DNA from 2 places in the Streptomyces sp. NPDC059788 genome. Region 2 is predicted to be linked to the other one. Evidence: riboswitches for the same ligand, from Rfam matches in the RefSeq annotation. Region 2 holds a riboswitch; the other holds the start of a gene.
What was found. A riboswitch is a leader RNA that binds a small molecule or an ion and turns the genes downstream of it on or off. The one in region 2 is predicted to bind cobalamin.

Region 1 (15,361 bases), on a different contig from region 2:
GGAGTTTGATGCCGACGGCGGTGAGGGCGGTACGGAGTTCGTCGCGCGCTTCCTCGGCGATTTTGATCGTGTTTGTGGTTCGGATGGGCTCGGTCGTGGCCATGTGTTTCCGCCTTTGAGCGGTCGTCGGAATCCGCAAGCACCTTGCGTGAACCCATCGTTACGCTCCGAGAAGGAGTGCGGTAGCGGGAACCTGTTGCCGTCTGGGTACGACAACGAGGGGGCTGGCCGAGATGGACGAATGTGACCTCGATGAGGAGGAGTCGGCGCGCGAGGTGCTCGCCAATGAACTGCGTCGCCTACGTGAAGTATCCGGTAGGTCGCTGAGCCAGCTGGCCGATGAAGCCAATTACGACCGTACGTACTTGAACCGGCTGGAGAACGGAGAGCGTCTGTCCAGGCGGGACGTCATGGTGGCGCTTGACCGCATCTACGGGACCGGGAAACTCCTGGTCGGGCTCTGGGCACTCGCGCGCCGCAGCGCCCTCCTCGGCAGGTACCGGTCGTTCATGCAGTGCGAGGAAAAGGCCGTCGTCATGCACAAGTACGCGATGGCCATGCCTGGACTGCTCCAGACCGAGGAATACGCGCGCGCGTTGTTGTCGTCATCGCCGACGCCCATCAGCAAGAAACTGCTGGACGATCGCGTGGCTGACCGGCTGGGAAGGCAGGAGCTACTGGACCGGGTCCCGTTGCCGAGCGTGCGCTTCATTCTCGATGAGGCCGCGCTCCGCCGCCCCATGGCGGGGCGGGGGGTCTGGCGTACCCAGCTCGGTCACGTCCTGAAGGCGGCCGAAGCGCCGAACATCGCAGTGCAGGTGCTGCCTTTCAGTGCAGGCTCGCATGACCTGATGGGTGGCTCGCTGTCATTGCTGTGGATGGACGACGGGAGTGCGGTTGCCTACCTTGAGGGCAACAAGTCGGGCGACTTGATCGAAGACAGGGACGAAGTGAAGCAACACTGGCTGTCCTACGACCGGTTGAGGGATATGTCCCTGTCGTTGACCGAATCGATCGCATTCATCCAACAGTTGATGGAGTCCAGTAACCAATGAACACCAGTCGTGAAACGCGGGCCACTGCGTGGCGGAAGAGCAGCTACAGCAACGGCGGTGACAACAACTGCGTCGAGGTCGCCGACGGCTTCCCCGAGGCCGTTCCCGTGCGCGACAGCAAGGACCAGGACGGCCCGGCGCTGATATTCACCCACGAGGCGTGGGGCGCCTTCATAGGCGGCCTGAAGGGGCGCGGCTGCCTCTGACTCAGCGCTCCCGCTTCAGCGTCAGGACGTGACACGCATCCGGGCCACCCCCGAGCCGTTCGTACAGCACCGGGTGCCCCTTCTCCTCGCCGATCCGCAGCGAACGGACCGTGCTGCGTTCCAGCTCTGCGTCGAGGCGGTCGAAGGTGAGGGAGAGGGTGGTGCGGTCCGGGGTGATGGTCCAGGTGCCGTCGCTGATGAAGCCGGACGGGGGTGCGTCGCTGGTGGCCAGGGCGGCGTCGTGGGACTTGGGCCAGTCGTGTACGAGGAACGTGCGGCCGAGTTTGCCGCCGAGGTTCTTGAGGTCCACCGAGATTCCGCGGTCGGACGACCACGCGCCGTAGAGGTCGGCGGCGCTGTAGCGCGTCGACGGTTCCGGGCCGCAGCGTTTCTCCTCGGAGGCGCAGCCGGTGGTGGAGAGGGTGAGCAGGAGCGTTGTGGAAGTGGCGGCAGCTGTGGTCCGTAAGGCTGTCCGCTGCTTCGGTCTGCCGGTCATGTGGTGATGCCCCCGCCTGCGTTTCCGGTGAGTTGTCCGCCGGGTGGGCGGGACGGCGCCGAGGTTAAGTGATCGATGGGGGCGCGGCCCCGGCGGTGGCTGGATCTACCGGTCGGGGAGGGGGCTTGTGGCGGATTTCTGGCCGGAATACGGGCGGGCGGGCCGGAGCCCCCGGCCCGCCCGTCACCCGGTCACCCCTCCGGATACCTCCGAGGCGTCCACACCGTCTCCCGGTCCTCGTCGCCGCGGCGTACCGACTCCGTCTGGGAGGAGCCGATGAGGAGGATGGTGCGCATGTCGACCTCCCCGGGGGCGAGGGCGGTGAGGGGGACGACGCGGATGGACTCGGTCGGGCCGCCCACGTCGCGGGCCATGACGACCGGGGTGTCCGGGGAGCGGTGTTCGAGGAGGAGTTCGCGGGCCTTGGCGACCTGCCAGGTGCGGGTGCGGGAGCCGGGGTTGTAGAGGGCCATCGCCAGGTCGGCGGAGGCGGCGGCCCGGAGGCGGGCGGCGATGACTTCCCAGGGCTTGAGGCGGTCGGAGAGGGAGATGACCGCGTAGTCGTGGCCGAGGGGCGCGCCCGCGCGGGCGGCGGCCGCGTTGGCGGCGGTGACGCCGGGGAGGACGTGTACGGGGACGGACTGGTAGGCGGGCTGGGCGGCTACTTCGAGGACGGCCGTGGCCATGGCGAAGATGCCGGGGTCGCCGCCGGAGACGACCGCGACCCGGCGGCCCCGGCGGGCCAGGTCGAGGGCCAGTTCCGCGCGTTCGGACTCGACCTTGTTGTCGGAGGCGTGGCGGGCCTGTCCGGGGCGTACGGGGACGCGGTCGAGGTAGGTGGTGTAGCCGACGAGGTCGGTGGCGGAGGCGAGGGCGCCGCGGGATTCGGGGGTGAGCCACAGGGGGCCTGCCGGGCCGGTGCCGACGACCACGACCGAGCCGGTGACGGGCGCGGGCGGCGGGGTGGCGATGCGGCTGGGTACGACGGCGACGGAGAAGTAGGGGACGGAGGCCGGGTCGACGGACGTCAGGGGTGCGGTGCGCTCGCCCGGCATCGTCGCGCGTTCGACGTAGTCCGCTTCCGGGAGGCGGCCGGAGTCGGTGAGCGCCTGGTGTACGGAGGGGAAGGTGCGGCCGAGCTTCATGACGACGGCGGCGTCGGTGGCGGCGAGCCGGGCGGTCAGTTCCTCGGTGGGGAGGGTGCCGGGGAGGATGGTGAGGACCTCGTCGGCTTCGCAGAGGGGCTTGCCGAGGCGGGCTGCCGCCGCGCTGACCGAGGTGACGCCGGGGATGACCTCGGTCTCGTAGCGGTCTGCCAGGCGCTGGTGCATGTGCTGGTACGAGCCGTAGAAGAGCGGGTCGCCCTCGGCCAGTACGGCGACGGTGCGGCCCGCGTCGAGGTGCGCGGCGAGGCGGGCGGCGGCTTCGGTGTAGAAGTCGTCGAGGGCGCCCCGGTAGCCGCCGGGGTGGTCGGTCGTCTCGGTGGTGATCGGGTAGACCAGGGGTTCTTCGTGGTGGTCCGGGCGGATGTGGCGCTCGGCGATGGAGCGGGCGATCGAGCGGCCGTGGCGGGCGCTGTGGTACGCGATCACGTCGGCGGCGGAGATGACCTCGACGGCGCGCAGCGTCATCAGGCTGGGGTCGCCGGGGCCGAGGCCGACTCCGTACAGACGCCCCGGGCCGGGGGTGGTGTGCTGCTCGGTCACTCTTCCACGCTCGCTATCGCGTTGATCGCTGCCGCTGCCATGGCGCTGCCGCCGCGCCGTCCGCGTACCACCAGGTGCTCCAGGCCCGAGGGGTGCTGGGCCAGCGCGTCCTTGGACTCGGCCGCGCCGATGAAGCCGACCGGGATGCCGAGCACGGCGGCCGGGCGGGGCGCGCCCTCCTCGATCATCTCCAGGAGGCGGAAGAGGGCGGTGGGGGCGTTGCCGACGGCGACCACCGCGCCGTCCAGGCGGTCGCGCCACAGTTCGAGGGCGGCGGCGCTGCGGGTGGTGCCCAGGCGCTTGGCCAGGTCCGGTACGGACGGGTCGGCGAGGGTGCAGATCACGTCGTTGCCGGCGGGCAGCCGCTTGCGGGTGACGCCGCTGGCGACCATGTTCGCGTCGCACAGGATCGGCGCGCCGCCCCGCAGGGCCTCGCTCGCGCGGGCGACGACCTGCGGGGAGTACGCCAGGTCGCGTACGAGGTCGGTCATGCCGCAGGCGTGGATCATCCGGACGGCGACCCTGCTGACGTCGTCGGGCAGGTGCGCGAGGTCCGCCTCGGCGCGGATGGTGGCGAAGGACCGGCGGTAGATCTCCGCGCCGTCCTTCTCGTAGTCGAACTCGCTCACTGTGTCTCGTTGCCCTCGGTCATGTCGTGGTGCGGGTGGCCGCGCGGGCCGACGCGACGGCGTCGGCGAGGCGGTCGGCGGGGTCGGTCAGGGGGATGGTGGTCGTCGCGGGCGCGTTGTGCCGGGTTCCCCGTACGGACACCTCGTAGGCGTCGCCGGTGGCGACGACATCGACCCACGCGCCGTGCGGGTGGCCGCAGCGCCGGGCGCAGCCCGACCAGTGGACGGGCAGTCCGGTGCCGTCCTCGGGGAGGGTGGCGGCGGCGTCCGCGCGTACGTCGGACAGGGACTTGGCGCAGCCGGGGCGGCCGGTGCAGGCGCCGAGCCCGTACCAGGGGGAGGCGGGGTCGGTGACCAGACCGGCCGTGGCCAGTTCGCGCAGTCCGGACTCGGCCGCCTCGGGAGGCAGGCCGGGCAGGACCACGCCGCGCCAGGGTGTCATACGCAGTTCGCCGGAGCCGTCCCGGGCGACGGCGGCCAGCCGCCGCAGCTGGGCGGTGGTGAGGCGGCCGAGGGGGGCGAGGAGGGAGAGGGCGGTGGTGCCGTCGGGGCCGGTGACCGGTCCCGGGCGCGGTGGGGGCGGTGCCGGGACCGGCGTGTACGGCTGGGTGTCCGGCCGGGTGTCCGGCTGCGGGAGCCGCGTACGGAGGCGGGCGCGGACCGCCGGGGCCCCGTACCCGGGCGGCAGCTCCCGTACGCGCCAGGAGCCGTTGCCCGCCTCCTGGGCGACGGAGAGGAACGCTTCGGCCGCGGTGCGGGCCGCGCGGGGCGCGTCGCGGCCGGGGAGGCGCAGGGCCTCGGTGTCGTCGCCGACGCGCAGCAGCGCCGTGCCACCGGGTTCTGCGATCAACGTCACATCGCCGCCGAGCGCGGCCACGTCGCCGCGGCCGTCGTCCAGCGCGAAGAGGAAGCGGCCGGAGAGGTCGGGTGCCGTGTCGCTCGCGCACAGGAGGAGGTCCAGCTCACGGGCCCATTCCTGGACGGGGGCCGCGCCGTCGGCGCCCTGCCCGTCCAGGCCGGCGAGCGGGGAGGCGACGATGTTGCGTACGCGTTCGTGGCGGTCGGAGGGGAGGAGGCCGGCGGCGCGCAGCAGGCCGGCGAGATCCTCCGCGCAGCCGTCGCGCAGGCCGCGCAGTTCCGCGTTGCCGCGGGAGGTGAGGGAGAGGTGGCCGTCGCCGAGGCCGTCCGCCGCTTCGGCCAGCGCCAGCGCCTGATGGGCTGTCAGCAGGCCTGCGGGCAGGCGGAGTCGGGCCAGGGAGCCGTCGGCGGCCGAGTGCAGCCGCAGGGCTCCGGGACAGGCGTCGCCGCGGGTCCGTACGCAGGCGTCACCGCGGTCCCGTGCGAGGGATTCGTCCCGATGCGGGGGTATCGCGGGGGTGGGCGGCATGGCGGCGAGCATACCGACGATGGCCTGGACGGTCCCCGCCCGGCCGTCGGCCGCAGCCCTTACTATGCAGGTCGGTGGGTCAGCTGGCCCACCGGACGCCATCGACGGCGCCAAGGGAGGAAGCCCGGTGCAAATCCGGTGCGGTCCCGCCACTGTGAGCCCGGCCACCGCCGGGCGAGCCAGGAACTCCCGCCGTCCGTGAACACCGCCCGGGGCGCGGACCCCGAGGAAGGCCAGACGCCGCCATGATCCTGCTGCTGTCGACGTCCGACACCGACCTGCTCAGCGCCCGTGCGGCCGCCGGTCCCGTGCCGTACCGGCTCGCCAACCCCGCCCGCCTCGACCTGGCGGAGCTGCCCGGCCTCCTGGAGGGCGCCGACCTGGTCGTCGTCCGGCTCCTGGGCGGTCTGCGCGCCTGGCAGGAGGGCCTGGACCAGCTCCTCGCCGCCGACCAGGCCCGGCCCGTCGTGGTGCTCACCGGCGAACAGGCGCCGGACGCGCAGCTCATGGAGGCGTCCACCGTCCCCATCGGCATCGCGGCCGAGGCGCACGCCTACCTCGCGCACGGCGGCCCCGCCAACCTGGAGCAGCTCGCCCGCTTCCTGTCCGACACCGTGCTGCTGACCGGCCACGGCTTCGAGCCGCCCGCCGCCGCGCCCTCCTGGGGCCACCTGGAGCGCTCGAAGCACCTGGCGGCGGAGGCGCGTACCGGCGCGGAGGTCGTGGCCCGTACGGACGACACGGGCGCCGCCACCGGCCCGCTGGTCGCCGTGCTCTACTACCGCGCCCACCACATGAGCGGCAACACCGGCTTCGTGGAGTCGCTGTGCGAGCGGATCGAGGAGGCCGGCGGGCGCCCGATGCCGCTGTTCGTCGCCTCGCTGCGGGCGCCCGAGCCGGAGCTGATCGACGAGCTGCGCGCCGCCGACGCGATCGTGACGACCGTGCTGGCGGCGGGCGGCACCAAGCCCGCCGAGGCCTCGGCCGGCGGCGACGACGAGTCCTGGGACGCGGGCGCGCTCGCCGGACTGGACGTGCCGATCCTCCAGGCCCTGTGCCTGACCGGGCCGCGCAGCGCCTGGGAGGAGAACGACGAGGGCCTGTCCCCGCTGGACGCGGCCAGCCAGATCGCGGTGCCCGAGTTCGACGGCCGGCTGATCACCGTCCCGTTCTCCTTCAAGGAGACCGACGAGGACGGTCTGCCGGTGTACGTCGCCGACCCCGAGCGCGCCGCCCGGGTCGCCGGCATCGCCGTACGCCACGCCCGGCTGCGCCACATCGCGCCCGCCGACAAGCGCCTGGCGCTGGTGCTGTCCGCGTACCCGACCAAGCACTCCCGCATCGGCAACGCGGTCGGTCTGGACACCCCGGCGAGCGCGGTGGCGCTGCTGCGGCGGCTTCAGGAGGAGGGCTACGACTACGGCGACGAGCCCGTGCCCGGTCTGGAGTCCGGCGTCGGCGACGAGCTGATCTACGCGCTGATCGAGGCGGGCGGCCACGACCAGGAGTGGCTGACCGAGGAGCAGCTCGCCCGCAACCCCGTCCGCATCCCGGCCGCCGACTACAAGCGCTGGTACGGCACGCTGCCGCGGGAGCTGCGCGAGCAGGTCGAGGAGCACTGGGGCCCGCCGCCCGGCGAGATGTTCGTCGACCGCAGCAAGAACCCGGACGGCGACATCGTGCTGGCCGCCCTGCGCCGCGGCAATCTGCTCATCCTCATCCAGCCGCCGCGCGGCTTCGGCGAGAACCCGATCGCGATCTACCACGACCCCGATCTGCCGCCCTCGCACCACTACCTGGCCGCCTACCGCTGGATCGCCGCCTCCCAGGAGGACGGCGGCTTCGGCGCCGACGCCATGGTGCACCTGGGCAAGCACGGCAACCTGGAGTGGCTGCCCGGCAAGAACGCCGGCCTGTCCGCCGCCTGCGGCCCGGACGCGGCCCTCGGCGACCTGCCGCTGATCTACCCGTTCCTGGTCAACGACCCGGGCGAGGGCACCCAGGCCAAGCGCCGGGTGCACGCCACGCTCGTCGACCACCTCGTGCCGCCGATGGCCCGCGCCGAGTCGTACGGCGACATCGCGCGCCTGGAGCAGCTGCTCGACGAGTACGCGGCGATCTCCGCCATGGACCCGGCCAAGCTGCCCGCCATCCGCGCCCAGATCTGGACGCTGATCCAGGCCGCCAAGCTGCACCACGACCTCGGTCTGGAGGAGCGCCCGGACGACGAGGGCTTCGACGACTTCCTGCTGCACGTCGACGGCTGGCTGTGCGAGGTCAAGGACGCGCAGATCCGCGACGGGCTGCACGTCCTCGGCGGCGCGCCCGCCGGTGAGGCGCGCGTCAACCTCGTCCTGGCGATCCTGCGCGCCCGGCAGATCTGGGGCGGTACGTCCTCGCTGCCGGGCCTGCGCGAGGCGCTGGGCCTGGACGAGTCGGCCGCGACCCGGACGAGCGCCGACGCGGTCGAGGAGCAGGCCCGCGGCCTGGTGCAGGCCATGGACGACGCGGACTGGGACCTGGCGGCCGTCGAGCGGGTCACCGCCGGGCTGCCGGAGGACCAGCGCGAGCCGGTGGCGGCGATCCTCGCCTTCGCCGCCCGCGAGGTCGTCCCGCGCCTGGCCGCCACCACCGACGAGATCGACCACGCCGTGCACGCGCTGGCCGGCGGCTTCGTCCCGGCGGGCCCGTCCGGCTCGCCGCTGCGCGGTCTGGTCAACGTCCTGCCGACCGGCCGTAACTTCTACTCGGTCGACCCCAAGGCCGTACCGAGCCGCCTCGCCTGGGAGACCGGCCAGGCGCTCGCCGACAGCCTCCTGGAGCGCTACCGCACCGACCACGGCGACTGGCCGACCTCGGTGGGGCTGTCCCTGTGGGGGACGAGCGCCATGCGGACGTCCGGTGACGACGTCGCCGAGGCCCTCGCCCTGCTCGGCGTCCGGCCCGTGTGGGACGACGCGTCGCGCCGTGTGACCGGCCTGGAGCCGATCCCCGCCGACGAACTGGGGCGTCCGCGCGTCGATGTGACGCTGCGTATCTCCGGCTTCTTCCGTGACGCGTTCCCGCACGTCATCGGCCTGCTGGACGACGCCGTACGGCTCGCCGCCGGGCTCGACGAGCCCGCCGACGTCAACTTCGTCCGCGCGCACGCCCAGGCCGACCTGGCCGCGCACGGCGACGAGCGCCGCGCCACCACCCGTATCTTCGGCTCCCGCCCCGGCACGTACGGCGCGGGCCTGCTCCAGCTCATCGACTCCCGCGACTGGCGCACCGACGCGGACCTCGCCGAGGTCTACACGGTGTGGGGCGGTTACGCGTACGGCCGCGGCCTGGAGGGCTGCCCGGCGCGCGAGGAGATGGAGACCGCTTACAAGCGGATCGCGGTGGCGGCTAAGAACACCGACACCCGCGAGCACGACATCGCCGACTCGGACGACTACTTCCAGTACCACGGCGGCATGGTCGCGACGGTGCGCGCGCTCAAGGGCACCGCGCCCGAGGCGTACATCGGCGACTCGACCCGCCCCGAGACGGTCCGCACCCGCACGCTGGTCGAGGAGACCTCCCGCGTCTTCCGTGCCCGGGTGGTCAACCCGCGCTGGATCGAGGCGATGCGCCGCCACGGCTACAAGGGCGCCTTCGAACTCGCCGCGACGGTCGACTACCTGTTCGGGTACGACGCCACGACCGGCGTCGTCGCCGACTGGATGTACGACAAGCTCGCCCAGACCTACGTCCTGGACCCGGAGAACCGCGAGTTCCTCCAGGAAGCCAACCCCTGGGCCCTGCACGGCATCGCCGAACGCCTCCTGGAGGCCGAGTCGCGCGGTATGTGGGCCGAGCCGGACAAGGAGACCCTGGCGGCGCTCCGGGAGGCGTTCCTGGAGACCGAGGGCGACCTGGAGGAGAAGGGCTGACCTCCAAAAGGACCTACGGCGGAGCGCCGGCCGGGCTGTCCGCACAGCTCGGCCGACGCTCCGCCGTTCACAGGGTTACGGACATCAGCCCGTCGTGCTGAACCCCTCGCCGGCCGTCAGCGTCACCACGCCGGGACCGGCGGCCGTCGCGTCCGCGGACTTCTCGGTCTTCACGCCGCCCAGCCGGGCGGCGAGCACCTTCGCCTGCGCGTCCAGCGCCGCGGGGTAGCTGATGGCCGTCTCGTGGGAGCCGGGGGGCGCGTTGTCGGTGGCGACCACCGTGAAGCCCATCTTGCGCAGCTCCGCCGCCACGTTGGCCGCGTATCCCAGCTTCCCCGTGCCGTTGAGGACCCGTACCTTCACCGAGCGCGCCGTGACCAGCTTCTTGGACTCGGCGGCCAGCTTGTCCTTGCTGACCTCCTTGTCGTGCGCCAGATCGCTGAACAGACCGCCGGCCTGCGGGTACTGCCAGACCACGTTGGCCTTGTCGGTGGGCACGTCCGCCTCGCGCGAGTAGTTCGGCACGGTCAGGAACGTGAGCCGGTCGCTGGGGATGTCCTTGACCGTGGAGGCCAGCTCGGCCAGCGGCGGGACGCCCGCAAGGTCCTCGTCCGTGGTGATCGACTTGGTCGCCGAGTCGAGGAAGTTGTACAGCGCGCCCGGACTGGTCAGCTTGGACTGCGCCTTCTCGCCGAGCGCCTTCATGAACTCCTGCTGGCGGCCGATGCGGCCGAGGTCGGAGCCGTCGCCGACGCTGTAGCGGGTACGGACGTAGCCGAGCGCCTTCTCGTCCTGGACGTTCTGGCAGCCCGCCTCCATGTCCAGGTGCGCCTTCTTGTCGTGGATCGCGGTCTTCGGGCAGACCTCTATGCCGCCCAGGGCGTTGACCATGCCCTTGAAGCCCTGGAAGTCGACCGAGACGAAGTGGTCGATGCGCAGCCCGGTGTTCTTCTCGACGGTCTTGATCGTGCAGGCCGCCGCGTTGGCGACGTCGCCGCCCTCGCCGCCGATGGTGAACGCTTCGTTGATCTTGAAGTGGTGGGGCTTGGACTTGCGGCCGTTGCCGCTGTCGCAGGACGGGATGGACACCCAGGAGTCACGCGGGAAGGAGACGGCGGTGGCCCACTCGCGGTTGGCGGCGATGTGCAGCACCATCAGCGTGTCCGACTGCATCGTCTCCAGGTTCTTGCCGTACTTGGCGTTGGCGCCCGCGCGGCTGTCCGAGCCGACGACCAGGATGTTCTTCGAGCCGGGGCTGAGGTTGGCGGGGCGGTCGCCGCCGAGGCGGCTGCCGACGTCCGCGCCGTGGATGTTGCCGTCCAGCTTGAAGTAGATCCAGCCGCCGACGCCCGCGGTGATCAGCAGGAGGACGCCGATGACGCCGCCGGTCCAGGCGAGGACGCGTCCGCGCCGGGTCATCCGGGCCTTGGGGCGCCCGCGGCCGGAGCCGGCGGCACGCCGCGACCGGCCGCCGGGGCCGGGCCGGTCGGCCCGCCGGGAGGAACGGCCGCCGCCGGGGCCGCCCGGGCTCCGGGAGCCCCCGGCGGGGCCGGAGCTGACGGAGGTGCCGGTCTGGCCGGAGGATGCGCCCCGCGGGGGCCGGTTCCTGTCTTGCACGCCTATTGGTCCTTCTGGTGCGTCAGATGCCCGCGCTCGGCAGAACGAGAATGCGGTCGGGGTCGTACGGAAACCACTGCGGGCAACTGCCGCTGCTGCCGCGCATCGTACGCAACCTGCACCACAGTTCGCCTGCCCCGTCCCGCCACCAGGCGCTGATACGGCCCAATTCCCACCGGCCGTCGGGGTGTTGCAGCTCCACCGGCTGGTAGACCCACCGTACTTCCGCCTCCGGAGGCGGACCGCCCCTCGGCAGGGGCCCGCACCTCGTCGTCATCTCCCCCTCCCGCCACGTCCGTTGCGAACGTTCTGGCGCACTCTACAGCCCGGATCTACAAGGCTGTAGAAGTACGCGGGTGTGGGGCGGATCACACCGGCGGGGTGGTGCCCCGATGTGCCGACCGGTGACGTCCGGGGCATTTGGCGCTCGTTCAGGGCGGTGTGCCCGCTTTGCGGACGGGGAATCAGAGCGGCGTGGCCGCCTTCAGAACGAGGAAGAGGGCCACCGCCGCGTTCGCCGCCGAGAGCGCCGACGCGGCGGTGCCCGCGGCCGCGACCAGGGCGGCCAGGCCCGCCGGGGTGAGGGCGGGGGGCCAGCTGCGCGCCGGGGGCACGGGGCCGAGGAGGGCGGCCACCCGGCGCGGCACGGGACCCGGCTCCGGCGCCGCGAAACCCGCCAGCAGGGGGCCGGGCGTGGGGCGGGAGACCAGGGCGGCCCTGCCCACGGCCCGCGCGGTCAGCCGGCGGTCGCCGACGGTCCGGGCCGCCTCCTCGTCGGCCCAGCGCTCCGCGCTGAAGGCGACCGCCGTACGCAGCGGGAGCAGCAGCGGATTCGCGCAGCACGCGAGCCGTACGGCGAGCTGGAAGCGGTGGTGCCGCTCCGTCAGATGAGCCCGCTCGTGGGCGAGCAGCGCCCTGCGCTCGTCGCCGTCCAGGCTGTGCAGCATGCCGCGGGAGACCGCGATCCGGCCGGGCCGCGCGGGCCTGCCGGGGCGGGCGGGCAGACCGGGCACGGCGTAGGCGTACGGGGTGTCGTCGGGCAGCACCGCCAGTTCCGTGCGGGAGGGCAGGCCGTCCAGCGCGCGGTGCGTGCGGGAGCGGACGCGGTAGTGGCGGCGCAGCTCGGTGCCGCAGGCCGTGAGGACGGCGCCGAGCGCGGCGATCGCCGCCGTACCGGCGAACTCGGCGATCGGTACCGCGGCGCGCACCTCGGGGTCGGACCAGCCGTCCGGCAGCGGGTTGCCGGGGAGCTGGGCGGTGCCCACCACCATCAGCAGCGCCAGGCAGAGCGTGCTGCACACGCCGAGGACGACGGCCAGTGCGGTCAGCAGGCGGGTGGTGCTGCGCGGGTGCAGGTGCTGGCCGGCGAGGCGGGCGATCGGCAGCGCGGTCAGCGGCAGGACGAGCGGGAGGAAGACGAAGACGCCCATGGGTCACTCAGTCTCCGGAGCTCTCGGGTTCTCCGGGGTCCTCGCCGGTGGCGCGTTCGAGCAGGGTGCGCAGGAGGCGTTCGTCCTGTGCGGAGAGGGCCGAGACGAAGCTGGCCAGTACGGCGTCCCGGTCCGACTCGCTGTCCAGGACGCGGCGCATCCGCAGCGCGGCGAGCCCGGCCTCGTCGGCGGCGGGGGTCCACGCGTAGGACCGGCCGACGCGTTCGCGGGTGACGGCCTTCTTGGCGTGCAGGCGGGAGAGGATCGTCATCACCGTCGTGTAGGCGAGGTCGTCGCCGAGGTGGTCCTGTACCCATGCGGCGGTGGCGGGGCCGGGGGCCCGGTGGAGTACGGCCAGTACCTGCGCCTCCAGCTCGCCCTGGCCCCGGCGGCGCGCGCGGTCGCGCCCGCCCGGATGGCCGCCGAAGGGGTCCCCGTTCATGCCGTCGCCTCCCGTTCGTGCCGCACGCCCCGCGCGGCGGGGGCGTCGCCGCATCCTACTGAGCGGTCCGGGAACGTGTCCCGGTCCTCGTTCGTCATCCTCTACAGCACTGTAGATTTTGTGGCCCGCCGCACAGGGAGGCCACACCCCGACCCGGGAGGAACATCCATGGGAGTCTCGCTGGCCAAGGGCGGCAACGTCTCGCTGTCGAAGGAGGCGCCCGGCCTGACCGCCGTGACGGTGGGCCTCGGCTGGGACGTGCGCACGACCACCGGCGCCGACTACGACCTGGACGCGAGCGCCCTGCTGTGCAACGAGTCGGGCAAGGTCGTCTCGGACCGGCACTTCGTCTTCTACAACAACCTCACCAGCCCGGACGGCTCGGTGCAGCACACCGGCGACAACCTGACCGGTGAGGGCGAGGGCGACGACGAGTCGATCAACGTGAACCTGGCGGGCGTGCCCGCCGAGGTCTCCAAGATCGTCTTCCCGGTGTCCATCCACGACGCGCAGACCCGCGGCCAGAGCTTCGGCCAGGTACGCAACGCGTTCATCCGCGTCGTCAACCAGGCGGGCGGCGCCGAGCTGGCCCGCTACGACCTGACCGAGGACGCCTCCACCGAGACCGCCATGGTCTTCGGCGAGCTGTACCGGCACGGCGCGGAGTGGAAGTTCCGCGCGGTGGGCCAGGGCTACGCGTCCGGGCTGGCCGGCATCGCGGCGGACTTCGGCGTCAACGTCTGACCCGGCCGCGGAAGCCGGTGCTACGGCGGCGGGCCCGCGGCGTGTGTGCCGCGGGCCCGCCGCCGTGTGCCGGGGGGCCGGTCAGAGGTCGAACTCGGCCGGCGGGATGTCCAGCGCGTAGCAGACCTCGCGCACCACGGCCTGCTCGGTCTTGTCGAAGTCGCCGTCGGCGCCGCCGATGACGATGCCGATCTGGATGACGGCACGCGCCTCGACCGGCTTCTTCTTCACCTTGCCGATCTCCTGCATGATGCCGACCTTGCCGAAGTCGAAGTCGGCGGTCAGCTTGTCCAGGTAGTCGTCGAAGCGGCGGCGCAGGTCGTCGGCGGCGAAGTTCTGCAGCACCTCGTTGGTGGCGATGAGCTGGGCCACCCGCTGGCGCTCGGAGGGGTCGACGGAGCCGTCGGCGGCGGCGACGAGCGCGCACATCGCCATGCTCGCGTCCCGGAAGGCGCCGCTCTTCAGGTCGTTCTTCTTCGCGACGAGCTGGTTCTGCATCGTCTGGGCGGAATCCTTGATCCGGTCCCACAGAGCCATGTGGATCTCCTTGTCGTTCCCGCGTGGTGCGGCGCATCACTGCCGGTCGAGTAATGCGCAAGCAAAATCTACAGGCTTGTAGAGACAGGTGGTGCGGGGCGGGGTGCCGGGTCCGCCGTGCGGGCGGCGCGGCCGGTCCCGGCCGGGCCCCCGGGCCCCGGGAAACAGGCGGAGGGCCGGGGCACCGGCCCCGGCCCTCCGCATCCCCCCGTTCCCCCGAAAGCCCCCCTCGGGCCGTTCAGGCGGTCCTGCCCGCTGCCGTCCTCAGCGCAGCCGCAGCGCCGTGCGCAGCGTGGTGAACAGCTGCGTCTGGTCGGTGACGCCGAGCACGCGGTACGCCTGCGGGCCCTGCGCGGCGATCCGGACCTGCGTACCGGTGTGCTCCTGGGACTTGCCCGGCGTGTTCGTGGAGTAGTTGACCTTCAGCTTGCCGCCCTCGTCGGTGACGAGCGTCGAGGAGAGGCCGGGCGGGCTGGCCTCCAGCGGCACGATCTGGCTGGAGTGGCCGTGGTCGGCGGTGGTGACCACGAGCGTGTCGGGGTGCTTGGCGGCGTAGTCCCGGGCCACCTTCACCGCGCGGTCGAACGCCGCGGTCTCGCCGATCTGCCCGCACGGGTCGGCCGCGTGGTCCTGCTTGTCGATCGAGGCGCCCTCGACCTGGAGGAAGAAGCCCTTGCCCCGGCCGTGGCCGCGCTGCGCCTTCTGCTTCTTCTCCAGCAGCTGGATCGCCTTGGCCGCCTGCTCGTCGAGGGCGGGCGTGCCCGCGGGCCGCTGCGGGTTGGAGGTCGTGCAGCGCTGCGGGTCGGTGCCGCCGACGGCGGCGGGCTTGCCGGTCCACTCGACGGGCACGTTGCCCGGCGCGAAGAGGCCGAGCACCGGCTTGCCGCCCGCGACGCTCCGGACGCGCTTGAGCGCGTCCCGGTCCGTGACGACCTGGTAGCCCAGCTTGCGGGCCTGCTCGGCGACCGTCAGACCCTTGTACGGGCCTTCGGTGATCTTCTGGTCGAAGCGCTGCTTGCCGCCGCCGAGGAGCACGTCCACCTTGTGGTTCACGCTCTGCTCGGCGATCGAGCCGGGGCCGCCCTTGGCGATGGTGTCGGCGGGGCACTTGGCCATGTCGGCCGGGCCCTGGCAGCTGCGGTCGGTGGCGTGCGAGGCGAGCACGGCCGGGGTGGCGTCGGTCAGCTCGGCGGTG
Region 2 (15,361 bases):
CTCGTGGCCGCGCGCCGGCCGATCCGGCTGACTCTCCCCGGCTTCCCCTGCAAATCCCCCAACCCCGCCAAGGTCATCGGCCGCCTCCCCGACGAGGGCGAACGCCTCGCCCTGCGCTTCCTCGACGGCCTCTGCGCCCGGATCGCCGAGCGGTACGCGCCGGGAGCGCAGCTCGTCATCTGCTCCGACGGACACGTCTTCAGCGACCTGATCGGCGTTCCGGACCCGCACGTCGACGCGTACAACGACGCGCTGCGCGCCATGATCCGTACGGCCGCGCTGCCCCACCTCGGCACCTTCGACCTGCGGGACGTCTACGGGGAGCTGCCCTGCGACGCCAAACGCGAGCGGGTGATCCACCGGTACGCCCCGTCCCTGGACGCCCTGCGCGCCGAAACCCGGGACACCGCGGCCGGGGACGGCGAGGCGCTGCGCCTCTACCGCGGCATCACCCGTTTCCTGTTCGAGGACACCACCGGCTTCGACGGCACCCGCTCCGCCCTGCAACGCGTCTGCCGCGACCGCGCCTACGGAGTGATCCGGCGCAGCCGGGCCTGGGGCGCGCTGATCGCCGAGCACCATCCCGACGCCGTACGGCTGTCCATACACCCGCAGCCGCGCGGCGCGGCGAAGTTCGGCATCCGGCTGCTCGACGCGCCCGACGTGTGGATGACGCCGTGGCACGCGTGCGTCCTGCGGGAGGCGGACGGCCGCGTGCGGCTGATGCGCGCGGCGGACGCCGCGGAACGCGGGCGGCTCGTCCGGAGGGACGGCCGCCCCAGCCATTACGTGCGGAGGGATGGGGGGCGATAGCGGGGGCGGGTGGCGGGGCCGGTATGGCGTTGGGGACGGGTGGCGGGGCCGGTGCTGACGGCTCAGGCTCCGGATGCGGCGGTCCCGCGCTGATCCACGGCGATCAGCGGGTCCCCCGTCAGCGGGTGGTCGACCACCGCCGCCCGTACCCCGAACACCTCGGCCAGCAGTTCCGGCGTCAGCACGTCGCGCGGCGTGCCGGACGCCACCAGCGCCCCCTCGTGGAGCACGTGGAGGCGGTCGCAGACCGAGGCCGCCGCGTTCAGGTCGTGCAGCGAGACGAGCGTCGTGCAGGCGCGGCCGCGCAGCAGGGTCAGCAGCTCGACCTGGTGCCGTACGTCGAGGTGGTTCGTCGGCTCGTCCAGTACGAGGACGTCCGGGGCCTGGGCGAAGGCGCGGGCGAGCAGGGCCCGCTGCCGTTCCCCGCCGGAGAGCGCCGAGAACCGCCGCCCGCCGTACCCCGCCAGCCCCACGTCCGACAGGGCGCGGGCCACCGTCTCCCGGTCGCCGCGGTCGTCGCCCGCGAACGCGCGCTTGTACGGGGTGCGGCCCATCGCCACCACCTCGTGGACGGTGAGTTCGAAGTCGCCGCCGCGCTCCTGGGGCAGGGCGGCGACATGCCGCGCCGCGCGCGCGGGCGGCATCGCCCGGATGTCCTCCCCGGCCAGCAGCACGCGGCCCGCCTCGGGGCGCAGGTGCCGGTAGACCGTACGCAGCACCGTGGACTTGCCGCTGCCGTTCGGACCGACCACACCCGCGATCTCGCCCGGCGCGGCCATCAGCCGGACCCCGGCCACCACGCACCGGCCAGCGTAGGAGACCCGCAGGTCCTCGATGTCTATCCGTAGGCCGGAGTCTGCGGGGGCGGGGGCGGGGGCGGGGGCGTGGGCAGCGACATCGGTGCCGGAGCCGGGGCCGGATTCCGTACGTGCTCCCCATCGCGTCATCATGCTCATGTCCCCGCTCGTGTTCGTACTCCCTCTCATGCTCCCGCCCCCGCTCCCGTTCCCAACCGCCGGTCGAGCACGTACAGCAGCACCGGCGCACCGATCAGCGCCGTCACCACGCCCACCGGCAGCTCCTGGCCGTCCATGGCCGTACGGCACACCATGTCCACCACGACCAGCAGCAGCGCCCCGGTCAACGCGGCCAGCGGCAGCAGCCTGCGGTGGTCGCCGCCGACGATCAGGCGGCACAGGTGCGGCACCATCAGCCCCACAAAGGCGACCGCACCGGACACCGACACCAGCACGCCGGTGAGCAGGCTGGTCACCACGAACAGCAGCCGGCGCAGCCGGACGACGTCCACGCCCACGCTCGCCGCCGTCTCGTCCCCCATGGTCAGCGCGTTCAGCGCGCGGGCACGTGCCTGGAGGAACAACAGCCCGGCCGGTACGGCGAGGGCCGGCAGCACGAGCGTGCCCCAGGTGGCGCCGCCGAGGCTGCCCATCAGCCAGAACAGCACACCGCGCGTCTGCTGCTCGTCCCCGGCCTGCAGTACGAGATAGCTGGTGAACCCGGCCAGGAACTGACCGATGCCGACCCCGGCGAGCACCAGCCGCAGCGGCGCGAAGCCACCGCCCCTACGGGCCAGCGTCCACACCAGCGCGAACGAGGCGAACGCCCCGGCGAAGGCGGCCAGCGACAGCCCCAGGCCCCCGCCCAGGCCGAACGCGCCGTCCGGACCGAACACCCCGCCCGTCCCCGCCACGGCGCCCGCGCCCAGCACGATCGCGGCCACCGCGCCGAGCGACGCGCCGTTGGAGATGCCCAGCAGGTACGGGTCGGCCAGCGGATTGCGCACCAGGGCCTGAGTGGCCGTACCGACGAGCCCGAGGCCCGCGCCGACCAGCGCGGCGAGCAGGGCCCTGGGGACCCGTAGCTGCCAGATGATCAGGTCGTCCGTCCCCGGCCGGGGCGGCTGCCCGCCCAGCCTCCGGAACACCACGGACCACACCTCGGCCGGAGCGATGTCGGTGGCACCGAGCGCGACGGCCGCGGTCAGCGCGACGAGGAGCGCGAGCAGCAGCCCGAGTGCGAGCCAAGCGGTACGGGCCCGGCCCGGCTCTTCCCTCCCCCTGTCCCCGGCGACTTCGGCTCCTTCAGCCTGTCCGACGGCAGAGGGCGCCATCAACGACCCGCCCCGGCTCCGGTCCCGGCCCCATTTTCCGTCTTGGCTCCGGCCCCGGTTCCGGTTCCGGCCCCCGCCTTGGCCAGGCGGTCCGGGTACAGCGTCTCCGCGATCCGCCGCACCGTATCCGCGTTGCCCACCCCGGCGATGGTCGTCTGCTCCGAGCCGATCCGCAGGAATTTCCCTTCCTTCACCGCCCGCAGTCCAGCCGTACCCGGAAAACCTCGGAGAAACTTCTCGGCCGCGTCGAACGCCTTCTCGTTCGCCGCGGCACTTCCCCGGTTCCGTACGGCGAGCTGAATCCAGTCCGGGTCCTTGCCGACCACGTCCTCCCACGACACCCGCCGGAAATCACCGTCGCAGTCCGCGAAGACGTTCCGTGCGCCGGCCTCGGTCAGTACCGCGTTCGCCACCTGCCGGTTGCAGACGGCGACGGGCTGTTTCGTCCCCGCGTCGAAATCGAAGAGGAAATACGTCGGCCGCTTCTCCGCGGGCACGTCCGCGACGGCCTTGCGCACCGCGGAAACCTTCTTCTCCATCTCCGCCACCAGCTGCAACGCACGCTGTGAGGTGCCCGTGACCTGCCCGAGCCGCCGGATGTCGCCCTCCACCGCGGACAGGTCCCGCTGCGGGACCTTCTTCCGCGGCGCGCACGCCGTCGACGCCAGGAACACGTGCTTGATGCCCGCAGCCGCGAATTCCGACTCGGTCGGTCCGGTCGCGGCCCCGCCCATGTTGCCCATGGAAGCGAACGTGTCGATATAGAGATCGGCGCCGGAGCCGAGCAGCTTCTCCTTCGGAATCACCGTCTTCCCCAGCACCGGAACGCGCTGTGCCCCGGCGTCCAGCGCGGACGGCAACGTGCCCTTCCCCGGCGGAAATCCGGTGCCGACGACCCGGTCGCCCGCTCCCAGCCGGAGCAGCATTTCCAGGCTCGACGCGTTGCTCGTGACGATTTTCCGCGGTGCCTCGGAGAACGTCGTCCGCCGCCCGTCACAATCGGTGACCGTGACGGGAAATCCGCCGGCCGCACCACCCTGCCCGTCCGCGCCACCCTGTCCCGCCGCTGCGCCCGCACCCGTACGCCCGTCGGCGCTGCCACATCCTGCGACCAGCGCGGCCACCACCAGCACAGCCACCGCCCCCGGCACCGACCGGCCGCGCGACACCGGCTGATTCCCGGCAATCGCCCGGCTCCCCGGCACCGATCGTTTCTTTGATACCGGCCGTTTCCTCGGTACCGACTGTCTCCTCGGTACCGACCGGTTCTCGTTCCCCGTCTGCACCAACTCCCCGCGAGGACGCATACGTCCGCTCTCCTGCCTCTCGACTGCCCGGCGGCCCGCCCGTGCGGGCCCGGGACCAGGTAGTCGAGCGGACAGCGCCCCGGGTTCCCGCCGCATTGATCCGATGACCATGCCGCTACCGGGCGTTAGAGTGTCCGGGCCGTGGTGTACGGGAAGACCGGTGACGACCTTCGGGTCCAGGCCGGAGCGGCCCTCGCCACTGTGATCGGGAAGTTCCCCCCTTTCCGTACCCGCCCGGCGGCCGTACGGAGCCACTGGCCGCACCCGCGGCCGGGAAGGCCGGGGCGGGCGCGTACACCCGTCAGCCAGGAGACCGGCCACGGCATCTCACGAACTGATCCACGAGGTGCTGGAGCGTGACCACCGGATGCCCCTGTCCGCCGATTCCCCTTCGCCGTCCCCGTCCCCTTCACCGTCCCCTGCCTCCCCCACGGTCTCTTCCCCTTCCGCCGCCCCTCCCCCTCCGTCCGGGTTCCGCTGGCGGCGCCAGGACACCGTGCGGACCGCGGGGCTGATGGCGGTCATAGCCGCCCTGCACGTCGTCGCCTTCGGCGTGCTCTTCCTCCTGGTGGTGCCGCGGCACTACACGGTGGGCTCACAGGTCTTCGGCGTCGGCCTCGGCATCACCGCGTACACCCTCGGCATGCGGCACGCCTTCGACGCCGACCACATCGCCGCCATCGACAACACCACCCGCAAACTGATGGCCGACGGCAAACGCCCGGTCTCGGTGGGCTTCTGGTTCGCGCTCGGCCACTCCAGCGTGGTCGTCGCCATGGCGGCGCTGGTCGCCGGCGGCGCGCAGCTGGCGGGCACCCTGCTCGACGACGGTTCGAGCACCCACCAGGTGCTCGGCACCGTGGGCACCACGGTCTCCGGCACCTTCCTCTACCTCATCGCCGCGCTCAACCTCGTCGCGCTGGCGGGCATCTGGCGGGTGTTCCGCGCGATGCGGCAGGGGCGGTACGACGAGACGGAGCTGGAACAGCACCTCGACTCCCGCGGCTTCATGAACCGCGTCCTGGGCCGCTTCACCCGCTCCATCACCCGGCCCGGCCAGATGTACCCGCTCGGCCTGCTCTTCGGCCTCGGCTTCGACACCGCGACCGAGGTGACGCTGATGGTGATGGCGGGCAGCGGCGCGGCGGCCGGTCTGCCCTGGTACGCGATCCTGGTCCTGCCGCTGCTGTTCGCGGCGGGGATGAGCCTGTTCGACACGCTGGACGGTACGTTCATGAACTTCGCGTACCAGTGGGCGTTCTCGAACCCGGTCCGCAAGGTCTACTACAACCTCACGATCACCGGTCTGTCGATCGCCGTCGCCTTCTTCATCGGGACCATCGAACTGGTCACCGTCCTGCACGAGAAGCTGGGCCTGGAGGACGGCCTCACGGGCTGGATCTCGTCGATCGACCTGGACAACGTGGGGTTCATCATCGTCGGCCTGTTCGTGGTGGTGTGGGCGGCGGCCCTGGCGTACTGGCGGCTGGCCGGGGTGGAGAAGCGCTGGTCGGCGCGGACGGGGGAGGCCGGGAGCGCTGCCCAGGCGGCGCGGGAGGGGGCCCGGAAGGGCGCCTGACCGGCGTACGGCCGGTCGATGGTCTGGGCGGATCGGTCGGCCGGCCGTTTCGTACGGCCGGCCGTTCGGCCGCCCCCACCCGGACCTTCGCCCTCCTCTGCCCCCTCCGCCCCTCAGGTCGACGAGCCGGCCGCCGCGCCCGTCTTCAGGTCCCGGCCCCACCGCGCCAGCTCGGCTTCGAGGTCGAGCGGGCGCAGCCGGTCCGGTTCGTCCGCGCCCGGCCAGTCCGCTCGCGGTACGCGCCACATGACCTCGAACTCGTTGCCGTCCGGGTCCTTGGCGTACAGCGACTTGGACACCAGGTGGTCCGTGGCGCCGACCAGCGCGCCCCGGCCCGCCAGCTCCGCCGCCATGTCCGCCAGTTCCCCGAGGGTGCCGACCTCCCAGGCCAGGTGGTAGAGGCCCACCCGGCCGTGCTCGGGGCCGGGCGCCGCCGCGCCGACCGCGAACAGCCCGAGGTCGTGGTCGTTGTCCGTCCCCTCGGCCCTGAGGAACGCGGCCCGCCCCGGCACTTCGGTTTCCACCCGGAATCCCAGCGCCTCGGTGTAGAAGGACACGGCACGCGCCACGTCCCGTACGTAAAGCACCGCGTGATTCAGCCGCCGTACGGCCACGTCAATCCCTCACCTTTCCGCGACCCACTCGCATCTCGACCACTTCTCACCCTTCCACTCCCCCATTCCGATTCCCCCGTCGCGCCCGACTCGCGTTCCGCTCGGCCAACGGCCATATCCCGCCCAACCGGCGTTCCGCTTGACTCGCCTTACCTGCCCTTCCCGCTCCGCCTCACTTGCGCAGCAGCAGGATCACGAACGCCACGACCACGCCGAGCACCAGTGCCGCCGCCCCGTACGCGAGCCGGTGCCCGCGCAGGACCGGGAGCATCCGGTCGACCGCGTACCGGCCGGGGCCGGTCAGCGCGAGGGCCGCCGCGCCCGCCGTGAGCAGCAGCTCGTACTCCACGCCCTCGGGCGCGAAGAATCCGCCGCCCCACTTCACCGCCAGCGCGTTGACCATCGTCCCGACGACCGCCGCGCCCGCCAGGGGCGTCAGCAGGCCGAGCACCAGTCCGAGGCCGCCCAGCGTCTCGCTGAGGCCGGCCACCACGGCCATGGCCTTGCCGGACGGATAGCCGCTGGCGGTGAAGAACTGTCCGGTCCCGTCCAGCCCGGGCCCGCTGAACCAGCCGAACAGCTTCTGCGTGCCATGTGCGGCCATGATCAACCCGACCGCGAGGCGCAACAGCAGCAGACCGATGTCGTACGCGTGCGGACTCGCGGCATGGCGGTTGTCGGCGCCGCTGCCGTAGTCACGGAGGGGGCTGAGGGGGGAGGACATACGCACTCATTTCTGTCTGGGCCGGCGGGCCCTGCTGGAGGGCCGGACCGCCGCTACGGAAAGTACTTGAAACTTCAAGTCACACTCCGACGATACACATCACTTGAAAGTCGAACAACAGCACCACGCCTCAACCATCACTCTTCGGACACCCACACACACGACGCGTAACGCAACCACCCGCGCTCGCACCTGTCCTTCCCCCACCCACCGCCCCACAGCCGCACGGGAGCGCACCCCTCACCCCAAACCCTGCCCTTGCCCCTCCGGCCCCCTCCACGTCTCCTTGTCCCCACCGCGCCACTCCACGAGCCCCGGAGCATCGAGATCGATGTCCTCGGCGTCCGGCGCCAGCCCCGCGTGCCGCAGGAACTCGGCGACGTCACCGCGCCCGTGCGCCAGCCCGACGATCTGCCCGTGGACGGTGACCCGGCGCCCACCGGCCGGCGAGGGCGGGTGGACGATCACCGGCGGATGCTCAGCCATGCCTTCAGCGTGCACCGGGACCGACCACCACGCACGTCGGCCACCACGACCGGAAAAACGGACGAGGCACAAGCCGCCGTACGACAGCAAGCGCAGGTCACACCCCCAAGCAGCCGGCAACACCGACACAACACGACCGCCCCCGGCGCAGCCACCAACAGCCCCGACACAGGACCCACCATCACCCCAACACATTGACCAAAACCCAGCGCCCCAGCCCACCAACCCCCAAGAACAGCAAAAAGCCCCGTACCGACTTCAATCTCGATACGGGGCTCGGGTGCTGCGAGGCACGGTGGGCACAACAGGATTTGAACCTGTGACATCTGCTTTGTAAGAGCAGCGCTCTACCGCTGAGCTATGCGCCCTGGCTGAGCCGACAGACTACCTTGCCTCCGGGGCTGCTCCCCAATCCAGGGTGGCGCACCTGTCGCAGCCGCCCGCCGTCGCCGACTCCCGATCGCGCAGGTTGGTGGCGTCGATCGCGAACCAACCGGCCGCTGTGTTCGTTCCCACTGGGTGGGAGAATGGCAGCCGGGCCTGGGGCGATGCGATCGGGAGAGGGATGTGACGGCGACACACACGCAGCCGCACGAGCAGCGAGCACGCCGTGCAGTACGCCGTCGCCCCCGCGGGGGCGCGTTCCGGGACACTGTGACTCTGCTCCTGCTGCCGCTGCCGCTGCTGGCAGCCGCGGCGCCCGCCGCGTTCGCGGGCGGCGGCACGCGGCGCTGGTTCGGGCGCGGGGAGAGCCAGCGTGCGGACGCGCAGGCCGCGAAGGACGCCGCGGCAGCCGCCTTCTACGAGCTGGACACGGCACAGCGCGACCTCCGGATCTCCATAGAGACGATCACGGCCGTCGACAGATCCCCCGCGGCTCGCCGCGCCGCGGACGACTACGAGAGCTTCGGACGGCGGATCGACGAGGTCAGCCAGGGCTATATCAGCGCGGTGGACGCCCACGACCTCGACCGGGACGATCTCGACGCCGGCGCGGCCTCGCGGGCGCGCGCCGACCTGACGCGGGCCAAGGAGGAGCTGGAGCGGGTCAAGGCGGATCTCGACCGCTTCGCGCAGGGCCTCGGCCCGCTGCTTCAGACCGCGGAGACGCAGTTGGCGCGGCTCGCCCCGGCGGTGGAGCGCGCCCGGCAGGCTTTGCTGGCGGCCAGCAACGCGCTGGACGCCGTTCGCGCTCAGGACTTCAAGGCGGACGACCTGGCGGCCCGGCTGGCCGCCCTGTCGCCCGAGCTGACCAAGCTGAACCAGGGCGCCGGTCAGCACGGCGTGCAGGAGACCATCCGGCGCGCCGACGACGTGCTGCGCGAGGCCGAGGCCGTACGGACCGAGGCGGCGCGGCTGCCGGAAAAGGCCGCGGAGATCGACAAGCGGCTGGTGTCGCTGCGGACCCGTGCGCAGGCCATCACGACGCGGGCGGGCAAGGTCGATCCCGTACTGAGCGAACTGCGCCGTCGGTACAGCGCGGCCTGTTGGCAGGACCTCCAGCACGTACCGGAGCAGGCCGCGGACGCCGTCGCACAGGCCGAGATCAAGGTGCGGGAGGCCCAGCGGGCTCGCGACGAGCAGCGGTGGGCCGATGCCACGAGTCTGCTGGCGACCGTACGGGCCCTGCTGAACACGACCGACGAAGCGGTTTCGGCGGCCGGTGACCGCCTGCGACGCCTGGACGAGGTGTCCTTCGACCGCGAGAAGGAGGTCGAACGGACGCGCTTCGCCGTGCGCGACGCGCAACGGCTGGCGATGGCGGGACGCAGCACGCCCGACCCGCGCCACGCCCGGCCGCTGGACGACGCGGTGGCGCGGCTGGAGCGCGCGATCACCGGCCTGGAGGGACGGCACCCGGACTGGTGGCACTTCCTCACCGAGACAGAGGCCGTACGCCGGACCGCCTCCCGGGTCGTACAGGAAATCCGCGACGAACGCGGCGGAGGAACCACGGGCTGAGGCCTCTCGGTACGCGCAGGTCGGGACGCGCAGGGCGAGGGCGGACGCGGTACGGCGCTCCCGTATGGGCGGCCCGGGGCGGAGACGGCGCTTCGATGGGCGGCCCGAGGGGGCGGAGACGGCGCGTCGATGGGCGGCCCGGGCGGCGGAGGCGGCGCGTCGATGGGCGGCCCGGGCGGCGGAGGCGGCGATTCGCTTGCGGGCTGCCGAGGCCACGGACAGCCCACCCCCTCCCAGCGCGCCTCCCGGCCTCTCCCCGCGCCTCCCCGCCACCTCACTGACCAGCCACTATGGCGTGACGCCACCTACAGGCGGATGCTGGAGGCAGACACGGCCCAGGCGGTTCATCTGCGCGAAGGAGGCCGGACATGGACGCTGGCCAGACTCTGCACGGGCCCTCCCGGACGATGCGCGGCAGGGTGCGTCACACACAGCTCGACGAGCACCTGCCCGTCGATCACCGGCTCAGCACGGTTTACCGTTTCGGCGCCGGCCTCATGGGGCTGGTGCTCGTCGCTTTCGGCATCCTCGGCCTGATCGACAAGATCGGCTTCTTCGACACGGGCGGTGACACGGTCGCCGGCCTCAACACCAACGGCGCGCTGAGCGTGCTGTCCATCGTCGTGGGCCTGGTCCTCTTCGGCGGCATGGTGATCGGCGGAAACTTCGCCTCGACCCTCAACATCGTGCTCGGCCTGGCGTTCCTGCTGAGTGGATTCATCAACCTCGCCATCCTGGAAACCGGCTTCAACTACCTGGCCTTCCGAATCCAGAACGTGCTGTTCAGCTTCCTCGTCGGCCTGATGCTGCTGGTCTTCGGCATGTACGGACGTGTCTCCGGCGGTCTGCCGCACGACAATCCGTACTGGCGCGCCCGCCATCCCGAAGTGGCGCAACGACCGGCCCGCCGCCCCCTGCCACCCCGGACGGGCGCTCACGCGGCACCGCGACAAGCAACGGCACCGACGCACCGACGCCACCGCTCCTCGAAGCACCGCAGACCCGCTCTGTGACGACCCCGGAATCACCAGGCGACAACCCCAAGATCAGAAACCAGCCCCCACACCCACACATCCCCGCATCCGCCTTCCCTTGCTCCCCCACCCCGCTCCCGCCATCGTCCTCCCCTCACCCCGCCCCAATTGATAACCCCCATCCCCACATGCCAGCCTCTGACCAGCGACAGTCGAGCGACAGTCGAGCGACAGTCGGAGGAGAGGCGACGGCCCGTGAAGATCAGCCGTGTCGAAACGTTTCTGGCCCCGCCACGCTGGATGTTCGTCCGCGTGGAAACCGACGCGGGCCTCATCGGCTGGGGCGAACCGGTGGTCGAAGGCCGCGCCGAGCCGGTACGCGCCGCCGTCGAGGTCCTGTCCGAGTACCTCATCGGCCGAGACCCTTCACGCATCGAGGACCACTGGCAGGTGATGACCAAGGGCGGCTTCTACCGCGGCGGCCCGATCCTCTCCTCCGCCGTCGCCGGACTGGACCAGGCCCTGTGGGACATCAAAGGCAAACAGCACGGCGTACCCGTCTACCAGCTGCTCGGCGGCCCCGTACGAGAACGCGTCCGTGCGTACGCCTGGATCGGCGGCGACGAACCGGACGAAATCCGGGACGCGCTGACCGCTCAGATCGAGGCCGGTTTCACCGCCGTCAAGATGAACGGCTGCGGACCGATGACACCGATCGCCACCCGCGCGGAGGTACGCGACTGCCTGCGCCGCGCCGAGACCGCCCGTGAAGTACTCGGTGACGAACGCGACTTCGGCCTGGACTTCCACGGCCGCGTCTCCCCCGCCAACGCCCGACGCCTCCTTCCCCTCCTGGCCGAGCACGCGCCGATGTTCGTCGAGGAACCCGTCCTCTGCGACTACCTGCACGCCCTTCCCGACCTGGTCAACGCCTCCAACATCCCCCTCGCTCTCGGTGAACGCCTCTTCACCCGCCAGGAGTTCCTGTCTCCCCTCCAGGCAGGCGTCGCCATCCTTCAACCGGACATCTCCCACGCGGGCGGCATCTCCGAACTGCGCCGGATCGCCGCTCTCGCCGAGACATACGGAGCCCAGCTCGCCCCGCACTGCCCGCTCGGCCCGGTGGCACTCGCCGCCAGCCTCCAAGTCGCCTTCACCACCCCCAACTTCCTCATCCAGGAACAGTCCATCGGCATCCACTACAACCAGGGTGCCGAACTGCTCGACTACGTGGCCGACCCGGAGCCCTTCCGCTTCCACGCCGGCTCCCTCCTGCGCACCGACCGCCCAGGGCTGGGCGTAACGGTCGACGAGCCGGCCGTACGAGCCGCCGACAAGCGAGGGCACTCCTGGCGCAACCCGATCTGGCGACACACGGACGGCTCGTTCGCCGAGTGGTGAACGGCGAACAGGCCGGGACGTGAACACGCGCAGACACGCTCAGAGAGGCATGGACCAACCGCATGGATTTCACCGACGCGCTACGAGCCGCCCGTCTGGTCGCCATCATCCGTGGCACGGATGCCGACGCGTCGTTCCGTACGGTCATGACGTTGGCCGAGGCAGGCGTCCGCCTGATCGAGGTCTCCCTCACCGGACGGGACGCACTCCACGTCATCCACCGGGCACGTGCCGAGCTGGGCGATGACGCCTGGCTCGGTGCCGGAACGGTGCTGACCTCCGATGACGCCGGACGCGCCGCCGAAGCCGGCGCCAACCTGACCGTCACGCCCGGCCTGGGCGCGGGCCTGGACACCTCCATCCGTCTCGGCCTGCCCGTCCTCGCCGGAGTGCTCACCCCCTCCGAAGTAATCGCCGCCGATGCCGCGGAAGCGACAGCGCTGAAGCTCTTCCCGGCCTCGGTCGGCGGCCCCGACTATCTCAAGGCCCTCCGCGCGCCCTTCCCCGACGCGCCGTTCGTGCCGGTCGGCGGGGTGGACGCGGCAGCCGCGCGCGCCTACCTGGCCGCCGGTGCGGTGGCTGTCGGAGTCGGCTCACCTCTGGTCGGGGACGCCGCGGACGGTGGCGACCTGGCCGCCCTCCGTACTCGCGCAGCCGACTTCCTCTCGGTGTGCGCGGGATGAACACGGACGCGGAACGATCGGCGCCGGGGCGGTCCGCCGTCTCTCGGCCCAGCCCCTCCCCAGCTCCGGGCGGAGCACCGAGCCCGGTCAGCCGTACGGGCTCGGATAGCAGCGATACCGTGCTCACCTTCGGCGAGAGCATGGTCGCGCTGCGCGGCAGCGGCCCGCTCAAGCTGGGTGGCACGATGAACGTCTCCGTCGCGGGCGCCGAAAGCAACGTCGCCATCGGCCTCGCCCGGCTCGGTCACTCCGTCCGCTGGGTGGGGGCGGTGGGCGACGACGAGGCCGGCCGGCTCGTACTCCGTACCCTGCGGGCGGAAGCCGTGGACGTGTCCGAGGCGTGGTCCGATCCCGGCGCACCGACCGGACTGATTCTCTTCGAGCCGCGGCTGCCGGACGTGACCCGGGTGCACTACTACCGCGCGGGCTCGGCCGGCTCCCGCCTGACTCCGGATGCCCTCGACCGGGCCTTCGCCACCGCCGCACCCCGAATCCTTCACCTGACCGGCATCACCCCGGCGCTGAGCCCCACCGCCCGCGCGGCCTCGACGCACGCGCTGCGGCTGGCTCGCGACCACGGCACCCTCGTGTGCCTCGACGTCAACCATCGCTCCCGGTTGTGGACGTCCGACCAGGCGTCGGCGGTCCTGCGGGACTGGGTGCCGTACGTGAACGTCCTGATCGCCTCGGCCGACGAGCTCCCGCTCTGCCTCCCACCGGGCTCCCCGACCGACACCGCTGACCAGGCCCGGGAGCTGCTGGCCGCGGGCATCCAAGAAGTCACGGTCAAACTCGGCCCGAACGGCGCCACCACTTACACGAGCCCGGAACAGCCGGACTCCTCTTCCTCTCCGGCGAGCAGTGCACACCCGGCGGAGGGTACGAGCGACGCGCACCACGCCGGCGACGGCTCGCTGCACCAGCCGGGCGTACCCGTGCGGGCCGTGGACCCGGTCGGCGCCGGTGACGCGTTCGTCGCCGGCTACCTCTCCGCGCTGCTGGACGGCGAGGGCATCGCCGCACGCCTCGAACGGGGCGTGACGACCGGCGCATTCGCGGTGGCGTCCCACGGTGACTGGGAGGGCGCACCCACTCGCGCCGAACTGCACCTTCTCGGCCGCCCTCCCGGCACCGTCGTGCGCTGAGTCTGCTCCTTCCCGCCTCACATCACACCCCCTCTCTCCCGCTCGCGGGCTAATCTGTCGCCATGCCTCGTTACGAATACCGCTGCCGTTCCTGCGGCTCGACCTTCGAGCTGAACCGTCCGATGGCCGAGTCCTCCGCCCCGGCCACCTGCCCGGACGGGCACGAGGACACGGTCAAGCTGCTGTCCACGGTCGCCGTCGGCGGCACCGCCGCAGCTCCGGCACCCAGTGGCGGCGGGGGCGGCGGCTGCTGCGGAGGCGGCTGCTGCGGTTAGTGCCTACGGCCGGTCAGGCCGGGCCGGGCCTCAGCTTGGCCCCGGCCCCCAGCACCCGCTGTCGGCTGTCGGCTGTCGGCTGTCGGCTTCATCGTCTGCGGGCCACTGTCAGTCCGTCTGCCACGGTGAGCATCACCGCCTCCACCCTCTTGTCCGTCATGACGTGGTCGTTGAACTCCCTGATCGCCGCGGCTGAGCCTTCCGCCCGCGGATCGGCAACGGCGCCGCCGAAGAGCACGTTGTCCGCGACGATCAATCCCCCCGGCCGTAGGCGCGGGACCAACTCTTCCCAGTACGGGACGTAGTTGCCTTTGTCCGCGTCGAGGTAGGCCAAATCGATGTGCGGCTCGGCGGGCATTGCCCGCAGGGTGTCCAGCGCCGGTGCGATCCGCAGGTCGATCCGGTCGGCGACACCGGCCTTCTCCCACGCCTCGCGGCCGTACGCCGTCCACTCCTCGGACACGTCGCAGGCGATCAGCCTGCCCTCCGGAGGTAGTGCCTGCGCCATCGCCAGGGCCGAGAAGCCGGTGAACGTGCCGACTTCCACGATCCGGCGTGCACCGCACAGACGGACCAGGAAGGCCAGCAACGGGCCCTGCTCCTGGGCCGACTGCATCCGCGCCGACTCGGGAAAGCGCCGGTAGGTGGTCTCCACCAATTCTCGCTGCACGGCGTCCAGCGGCGGGTTGTGCGCGAGGACGTAGTCGTACAGCTCCTCCGTGATCGCGGTGGTCTTGCTCTCGGTCACCGGTGCTCCTCAGGTCCCCAGGTAGCGCAGTACGGCCAGGACCCGGCGAGAGTAGCCGGAAGTACCGGTCAGACCGAGCTTGTCGAAGATCGCGTTCGTGTGCTTCTCCACCGCGCTCTGGGAGATGTGCAGCCTGCCGGCGATGCCCGCGTTCGTATGGCCTTCCGCCATTTGGGCGAGCACCTCGCGCTCCCGCGCTGTGAGCGAGTTCAGCGGGTCGGTACGGCTGCTGCGGGAGAACAGAACGCGTACGACTTCGGAGTCGAAGGCAGCGCGCCCGGAACCGACCCGCTCCAACGCGTCCAGGAACTCGTCGACCTGCACGACTCTGTCTTTGAGCAGGTAGCCCACCCCCTCGCTGTCCTCGGTCAGCAGCTCGGTGGCGTAGCGCCGCTCGACGTACTGCGACAGGACGAGCACGCCGACGTCCGGCCAGCGCTCCCGGATCTGGACCGCCGCTCGCAGCCCCTCGTCCGTATGCGTGGGCGGCATCCGTACGTCCACGACGACCACGTCCGG

Region 1: it holds a riboswitch for cobalamin, as region 2 does, so the genes downstream of both, cobN (cobaltochelatase subunit CobN) here and ACFV57_RS19490 (HoxN/HupN/NixA family nickel/cobalt transporter) in region 2, are expected to answer to the same signal.

Annotation. Positions count from the first base shown of each region.
Region 1 covers NZ_JBHWHY010000006.1:57,932-73,292, reverse strand. The annotation lists gene ACFV57_RS07200 (hypothetical protein) at 1-103, opposite strand, end outside; gene ACFV57_RS07195 (helix-turn-helix domain-containing protein) at 234-1,055, shown strand; gene ACFV57_RS07190 (DUF397 domain-containing protein) at 1,052-1,261, shown strand; gene ACFV57_RS07185 (hypothetical protein) at 1,263-1,757, opposite strand; gene ACFV57_RS07180 (precorrin-2 C(20)-methyltransferase) at 1,949-3,463, opposite strand; gene ACFV57_RS07175 (precorrin-8X methylmutase) at 3,460-4,092, opposite strand; gene cobG (precorrin-3B synthase) at 4,112-5,491, opposite strand; cobalamin riboswitch at 5,537-5,689, shown strand; gene cobN (cobaltochelatase subunit CobN) at 5,725-9,396, shown strand; gene ACFV57_RS07160 (LCP family protein) at 9,481-10,815, opposite strand; gene ACFV57_RS07155 (hypothetical protein) at 11,036-11,290, opposite strand; gene ACFV57_RS07150 (M56 family metallopeptidase) at 11,478-12,443, opposite strand; gene ACFV57_RS07145 (BlaI/MecI/CopY family transcriptional regulator) at 12,451-12,885, opposite strand; gene ACFV57_RS07140 (TerD family protein) at 13,054-13,629, shown strand; gene ACFV57_RS07135 (tellurite resistance TerB family protein) at 13,711-14,166, opposite strand; gene ACFV57_RS07130 (alkaline phosphatase) at 14,431-15,361, opposite strand, start outside.
Region 2 covers NZ_JBHWHY010000020.1:135,819-151,179, forward strand. The annotation lists gene ACFV57_RS19470 (L-tyrosine/L-tryptophan isonitrile synthase family protein) at 1-813, shown strand, start outside; gene ACFV57_RS19475 (ABC transporter ATP-binding protein) at 876-1,760, opposite strand; gene ACFV57_RS19480 (FecCD family ABC transporter permease) at 1,796-2,944, opposite strand; gene ACFV57_RS19485 (ABC transporter substrate-binding protein) at 2,944-4,074, opposite strand; cobalamin riboswitch at 4,377-4,588, shown strand; gene ACFV57_RS19490 (HoxN/HupN/NixA family nickel/cobalt transporter) at 4,586-5,830, shown strand; gene ACFV57_RS19495 (VOC family protein) at 5,944-6,444, opposite strand; gene ACFV57_RS19500 (DoxX family protein) at 6,617-7,168, opposite strand; gene ACFV57_RS19505 (hypothetical protein) at 7,409-7,654, opposite strand; tRNA gene ACFV57_RS19510 (tRNA-Val) at 7,951-8,022, opposite strand; gene ACFV57_RS19515 (hypothetical protein) at 8,222-9,616, shown strand; gene ACFV57_RS19520 (DUF4383 domain-containing protein) at 9,985-10,629, shown strand; gene dgoD (galactonate dehydratase) at 10,789-11,991, shown strand; gene ACFV57_RS19530 (bifunctional 4-hydroxy-2-oxoglutarate aldolase/2-dehydro-3-deoxy-phosphogluconate aldolase) at 12,054-12,674, shown strand; gene ACFV57_RS19535 (sugar kinase) at 12,815-13,819, shown strand; gene ACFV57_RS19540 (zinc ribbon domain-containing protein) at 13,882-14,094, shown strand; gene ACFV57_RS19545 (O-methyltransferase) at 14,183-14,842, opposite strand; gene ACFV57_RS19550 (response regulator) at 14,852-15,361, opposite strand, start outside.